One region of the Mycobacterium decipiens genome, then DNA from elsewhere that is predicted to be linked to it. Evidence: predicted binding sites of a transcription regulator. Region 1 holds the regulator's gene; the other holds the start of a gene.

Evidence for each region. Region 1 encodes LexA, which represses DNA repair genes until DNA is damaged. Its sites were predicted from a motif close to CGAACANNTGTTCG; they were not measured.
Region 2: a site for LexA is predicted at 1,678-1,691, ahead of ruvC (crossover junction endodeoxyribonuclease RuvC). Genes of this name have one in related genera too.

What each region holds. Positions count from the first base shown of each region.
Region 1 is NZ_OY970459.1:1,883,011-1,886,412, forward strand. Features, by position in the region: gene AADZ55_RS08590 (LGFP repeat-containing protein) at 1-896, shown strand, start outside; gene lexA (transcriptional repressor LexA) at 918-1,628, opposite strand; gene AADZ55_RS08600 (LysM peptidoglycan-binding domain-containing protein) at 1,916-2,419, shown strand; gene nrdR (transcriptional regulator NrdR) at 2,583-3,047, shown strand; gene AADZ55_RS08610 (peroxynitrite isomerase) at 3,075-3,402, shown strand, end outside.
Region 2 is NZ_OY970459.1:1,990,173-1,993,574, forward strand. Features, by position in the region: gene AADZ55_RS09125 (DUF4247 domain-containing protein) at 1-238, opposite strand, end outside; gene AADZ55_RS09130 (DUF2617 family protein) at 235-738, opposite strand; gene AADZ55_RS09135 (DUF4178 domain-containing protein) at 758-1,366, opposite strand; gene ruvC (crossover junction endodeoxyribonuclease RuvC) at 1,714-2,268, shown strand; gene ruvA (Holliday junction branch migration protein RuvA) at 2,265-2,858, shown strand; gene ruvB (Holliday junction branch migration DNA helicase RuvB) at 2,855-3,402, shown strand, end outside.

The DNA of each region.
Region 1 (3,402 bases):
CGGCGATGCCCCCGCATGGCAAGAAGTTCACCTGGCAGTGGTGGTGGCTGGGGGCCGCTGGCGCGGCGGTGCTTCTTATCGTCTTGGTGGCGTTGGGGATGTTCGGGTTGCGTCGGCGTCGCGGTCGCCGCGACACCGCTGCCTACGATCATGACCAAGCCCCGGATGCCGAATACGAGACCACGGCTGATGGGGACTGGCCGCGCGACGAAGAGTTCGGTTCCGAGCACTTCGGCTTCGGCGAGCAGTTCCCGCCGGAACGTCCGGTGCCGGACGGGGGATCCGCACCGCGGGTCAGTTGGCCGCGAGGGGCCGGGGCGGTTGCCGGTGTGGCCGAGGACGTTCCAGGTGGCGAAGGCTACGGCAGCGATCTGTGGTCCGGACCCGGCGGGGTTGGGATCGAGGACGAGGTCGACGACGAAGACCCCGACGCGGTGGACACCACTCCGACACCGGTCGTGTCGCAAGCCGACCTTTCCGAATCGGTCGGTCCCGATCCGATCGTTCCGGAACGCGTGGTACCGGAGACCTTCGTTCCGCAGGCCTTCGTTCCGGAAGCGGCGGACCCCGAAGCCGCGGTACCCGACGTCCACGCTCCGGACGCCGATATTGGTGACACTGCGTTTTCGGAGGCGGCGGTACCCGCAGCTGAAGAAAGAGGCGGGCGGCACGCGGCCGCAGAACCCCCGCAACCATCGAGCGCGGATGTGCGCCCGGCGATCCATCTGCCGCTCGAGGATCCGTACCAGATGCCGAACGGATATCCCATCAAAGCCAGTGTGAGCTTCGGTCTGTATTACACGCCCGCCGGTGCGCTGTACCACGACACGCTCGCCGAACTCTGGTTTGTCAGCGAGGAAGCCGCACAAGCCAACGGCTTCGTCAAGGCGGATTGACAGTCCGCCGCCGGACCGGCGTCAAACCTTGCGGATCACCGTGACGACCTTGCCAAGCACGGTGGCGTCGTTGCCCGGGATCGGATCGAAGGCCGGGTTGTGCGGCATCAGCCACACCTGGCCGCCCGCGCGTTTGAACGTCTTGACGGTTGCCTCACCGTCGATCATGGCCGCAACAATGTCGCCGTTGTCGGCGACATTTTGCTGTCGCACGACTACCCAGTCACCGTCGCAGATCGCGGCTTCCACCATCGAGTCACCGATCACCTTGAGCAGGAACAGGGTGCCCTCGCCAACCAGCTCACGGGGCAGCGGGAAGACGTCCTCGACGGCTTCCTCGGCAAGGATCGGCCCGCCGGCCGCGATGCGTCCCAGGACGGGGACGAAGGTGGGTTCCGGTAAGGCATCCGAGCCGGGCACTTCGGTGATCGGCGACGCCGCGACGTCGTCGGCCCCGCGCACATCGACGGCGCGGGGCCGGTTCGGGTCACGGCGCAGGTAGCCCTTGCGCTCCAGGGTGCGCAACTGGTGAGCCACCGAAGACGTCGACGTCAGACCGACCGCGTCGCCGATTTCCCGGATGCTCGGTGGATACCCGCGGCTAGTGACCGACGCGCGGATGACGTTGAGAATTGTGCGTTGTCGCTCGGTTAGCGCCGTGTCCACGGACTGCAACCGGCCGTCCGCGCCAATGGCTCCGCCGCCGACTGAGGTGTCGTTGCTGTCGCTCATGGCACCGAATGTAGCCGCACCCGTGCCAATAATCAAACATGTGTTCGACATGGTGTGTCGCGGCACCGGTGCACCGGGGCAACCCGGCGAATAACAAACGTGTAACTCGCGGTACGGCGGGGTATTCGCCGCACATGCCCGCGGTGCGACCGCCGGCAATTTGTCGGTGGTGTGGTTTAGCGTTTTGCTCGTGCGACACGCTTCGATCAAATGTTCGGGTATCGAACACACAAGCGACTAATGTGTCGAACACCCGAGCGATAGTCTTCTCAGCAGGAGGAACGACCATGACACTTTTCCAGGCAGGTCCGCCCCGTACCGCCAATCCGCCCAGTCTGCGAGTCCGGGTCGACGGGCCTGGCAGGCGCCGCGCCGACTTGACCCAATCGCGCCGGCCCGGCCGGTCTAGGCCGGCGGGTGCGCCGCTTCGCTACCGCGGCATCGGGGTCGGGCTTTCCATCGCGGGGCATCGCAGGAGGCCGGTCACGCCGGCCACGACGGTGGGGCTGGCTCTGCTCGCCGCGGTGATCACCGTCTGGCTGGGTCTGGTGGCGCAGTTCGGGGAGATGATCAACGGCGGTTCCTCCGAATGGTCCGCCGGTTCACCCGCTGGCGTTCCCTACCGGCTTGCCGTGGTGCGGGTTGAACCGGGGGAGTCCTTGCAAGATGTGGCGGCTCGGGTAGCGCCGAATGCGCCGGCTCGCCAGGTTGCCGATCGCATCCGCGAACTCAACGCGCTTGTGTCACCGGCGGTGGCCGCGGGCCAGACACTGATCGCGCCGGTCGGCTGACGGTATCGCGTTGTCCCGCCGAAACCGTTCTGCGCGAACGTTACTCGGTGACCGCGATGCCGAGCGCGCAACCATCGCGACTGCGGTGGCTCTGCGGCGGAGCGCACAGGTAGTCTCGGAGTCGTCTGCGATACCCGGATGTCAGGACGGCAAAGGAGCGGCCATGCATTGCCCGTTCTGCCGGCACCCCGATTCGCGCGTGATCGACTCGCGGGAAACCGATGAAGGCCAGGCTATCCGGCGTCGCCGGTCGTGCCCCGAGTGCGGACGACGATTCACTACCGTGGAGACCGCGGTGCTGGCCGTAGTCAAGCGCAGTGGTGTCACAGAACCCTTCAGTCGCGAGAAGCTGATCCGCGGTGTGCGCCGGGCATGCCAGGGGCGCCAGGTCGATGACGACGCGTTGAACCTGCTGGCCCAGCAGGTTGAGGATTCGGTGCGCGCCGCGGGGTCGCCGGAGGTCCCGAGTCACGATGTCGGCCTGGCTATCCTGGGTCCGTTGCGCGAACTCGACGAGGTGGCCTATCTACGGTTCGCGTCGGTGTACCGGTCGTTTTCTTCCGCGGACGATTTCGAGCGCGAGATTGAGGCGCTGCGCGCGCACCGCAACTTGTCAGCCCCGAGCTGACCTGTCGCGCAACGCTAGGCTTCCTGCATGCCTGTCGACCTGCACCCCGATCTCGCGGCACTGGCACCTCTGCTGGGTAATTGGGCGGGTCGCGGTGCGGGCAAGTACCCGACCATCCAGCCGTTCGAATACCTCGAGGAAGTTGCGTTCTCGCATGTGGGTAAACCGTTTCTGACGTACGCGCAGCGGACCAGGGCGGTAGCCGACGGCGCTCCGTTGCATGCCGAGACCGGGTATCTGCGTGTTTGCGAACCGGGTCGCGTTGAACTCGTTCTCGCCCATCCAAGCGGCATCACCGAAATCGAGGTTGGAACGTATTCGGTCACCGGTGACGTCATCAAACTCGAAATGTCGA
Region 2 (3,402 bases), 110 kb from region 1:
TGTCGCCGTAGGACGCGCGCGCCGCGGGGGCCCGGTACTTGGCGAGCGTGTCGGCCACCTGTTTTGGCGATCCGGTGCACAGATAACGCGTTCCGTTCACATCGCGGGATTCCTCGCGATAGTGCGACGCGATGTAGGAGCCGACATCCCTGTTAAGCAACGTAATTCCGGAAATCAGGGACACCGTGGCGGCGACCGCAAGCACGGCGGCAACCCCGAACAGCCGGTTGCGGCTCATGGCCGCCACCGGCTCGCCGTATGGACCACCGTCCCGCCGGATGCACTCGGGTACAGGTGCCACGTCCGCCAACGCCAGCCGGTCAAATAGGGTTCGGCGGCCAGCGCGGTCAACGCGGCGTCGTCACCGGGAAACACGCCGCCGAGCCACCCGGTTTCCAGAGCACAGCGTTCGCGAAGGTCGCGCGCGAGCCGGCGAAACGTCACCTCGTCGTGGGTGTGGGTGCGGGATTGCAGGTCATAGCCGGGTGCTTCGGTGCGCTCGGGCAGTTCGCCCCCGTGGCTGCGAGCGGTGCAGGACACCTGTTCGGAGAAGCCGCCGGTGGGATGCTCGACCGTGACGACGTGTGATGCGCTCAGAACGCCGAGCTGCAAGAGGCCACCAACCGGGTGGGCCAGTCGACAGGTGGCCAGTGGCCGCGGCGCGGGCACGTTGAGCGCCAGACCAAGCCGTTCCCCTGATACGTCGGCCGGGGTTACGGCGAGCTGATGAAGCGGCACCGATCTGGTCCTCTGGGTCCTACGCCGAGGCGGGGGGCGCGGGGTAGACGGTGAGCTCGCCGGGCAGCACGGGCTTGCCGGTGGCCACCTCCCAGGGCATGTTCGGCGCCCAGCGCTCGAACGACAGCAGCGCGGACTCGTCGGCGTTGGTGCAGTCGACGTAGTCCATGTCGCCGCCCGCCGGCAGGCCCGTGGTGCCTTCGGTGGTGTACCCGGCCCGACCACGCTCGGTCTGCCGATACGTCACCTCGTCGACCACGTGCTGGCCACCGGGCTGCAAGTCAAGATCGGCGCGTTTCGCCCACATCGCAAGTTCAAGGCGCCCGTCGTCCTCTTCCACGCTGAACCAGACCGGCTGGTCGCCGCCTTCCAACAGATGCTCCCACCACACGAAGGGACCCTCGCGAAAGGTGACCGATCCGCGTACCACGTAGTCGATGCCGCCGTAGCTGACAACCGCACCGGGGCCGAGCTGGCGCGGCCCGAACTGCGGCATGGCGTTGAAGGCGAGCGGATCCCGGCGACCACCCGGCTCGGGTGCTGTCTTGGGCCGCCGGAGGGCGACGACGAGAACGATGATGGCGGCGATGAACAGCGCCACCGCGAGCACAACCAGCAGACTTCCCACACGCACCCTCTCGTACCGCCTACTGCGCCGCGGTTGGTCGATCGGCGGAATATCGATGGTGCGGTTAAGGTAACAGCTTTGATTGCTCCTGGTGTCACAACGGTCCCGCGGTGCCAGCGGATTATCCGAGGTGGCGGTGCCACCCGCAGGTCCGGCGGGCCGGACGGGCGGTCTGCGATCTGGGGTAGCTGGCCCCGTCGCCGCCTGTCGTGCCGGCCGATGTCACAACCACCTGAGGTGGTGCTCGGCGAGGTGATCGATCAAACCGCGCGTGTCCTGCGCGGCGATGTCGGTGGGATCCGCTACCGTATCGAACGGTTGTTCGGAAACGCCTGAGGGAGCATGCGGTGCGGGTGATGGGTGTCGATCCCGGGTTGACCCGATGCGGGCTGTCGCTTATCGAGAGCGGGCGCGGTCGGCAGCTCACCGCGCTGGACGTCGATGTGGTGCGCACCCCGTCGGACGCGGCCCTGTCGGAGCGACTGCTGGCCATTAGCGATGCCGTCGAGCATTGGCTGGACACCCACCATCCCGACGTGGTGGCCATCGAGCGGGTGTTCTCCCAGCTGAACGTCACGACGGTGATGGGCACCGCCCAGGCCGGCGGCGTCATCGCCCTGGCGGCGGCCAGGCGCGGTGTCGATGTGCACTTTCATACCCCCAGCGAGGTCAAGGCAGCGGTTACCGGCAACGGTGCCGCGGACAAGGGGCAGGTCACTGCGATGGTTACCAGAATCCTTGCGCTGCAAGCCAAACCGACGCCGGCCGACGCGGCCGACGCGCTGGCCCTGGCGATCTGCCACTGCTGGCGGGCGCCGATGATCGCCCGGATGGCCAAAGCCGAAGCGCTGGCCGCGCAGCAGCGCCGCAACTATGCGGCCAAGCTGAAGGCCGCCCGATGATCGCCTCGGTCCGCGGCGAGGTCCTCGAGGTGGCGCTCGATCACGTGGTGGTCGAGGCGGCGGGTGTCGGCTATCGGGTGAATGCGACGCCGTCGACGCTGGCGACGCTGCGCCACGGCACCGAGGCCCGGCTGACCACCGCGATGATTGTCCGCGAGGATTCGATGACGCTGTATGGCTTCTGCGACGGGGAAACCCGTGACCTGTTCCTGACGCTGCTGTCGGTCTCCGGCGTCGGGCCGCGGCTGGCGATGGCGACGCTGGCCGTGCACGACGCTGCGGCGCTGCGGCAGGCGCTGGCCGACGGCGACGTCGGGGCACTGACCCGGGTGCCCGGCATCGGGAAACGCGGCGCCGAACGGATGGTGCTGGAGTTGCGCGACAAGGTCGGCCCAGCCGGCGCAGCCGCCGGAGCACCCGCGGTCAATGGCCACGCGGTGCGCAGTCCCGTGGTGGAGGCGCTGGTCGGCCTCGGTTTTGCGGCCAAACAGGCCGAGGAAGCCACCGACAAGGTACTGGCCGGGAGCCACGATGCGACAACGTCGGGCGCCCTGCGGGCCGCTTTGTCGCTGCTGGGGAAGGCCCGATGACTGACGAGCCGGCGGAGCGCGACGTCTCGCCCGCGCTCACCGTCGGCGAAGGCGACATCGACGTCAGCCTGCGGCCCCGCTCGTTGCGTGAGTTCATCGGCCAGCCCCGGGTGCGCGAACAGCTGCAGCTGGTCATCGAGGGAGCCAAAAACCGCGGCAGCACGCCGGATCACATTCTGCTGTCCGGGCCACCGGGCCTGGGCAAGACGTCGCTGGCGATGATCATCGCCGCCGAGCTCGGGTCGTCGTTGCGGGTGACGTCGGGGCCCGCGCTGGAACGCGCGGGCGACCTGGCCGCGATGCTGTCCAACCTGGTCGAACACGACGTGCTGTTCATCGACGAGATCCATCGCATCGCGCGACCAGCCGAGGAGATGCTCTACCTGGCCATGGAGGACTTCCGGGTGGACGTGGTCGTCGGCAAGGGCCCTGGGGCGACGTCGATTCCGCTGGACGTCGCGCCCTTTACCCTGGTCGGGGCGACCACCCGGTCCGGCGCGCTGACCGGCCCGCTGCGCGACCGGTTCGGCTTCACCGCGCACAT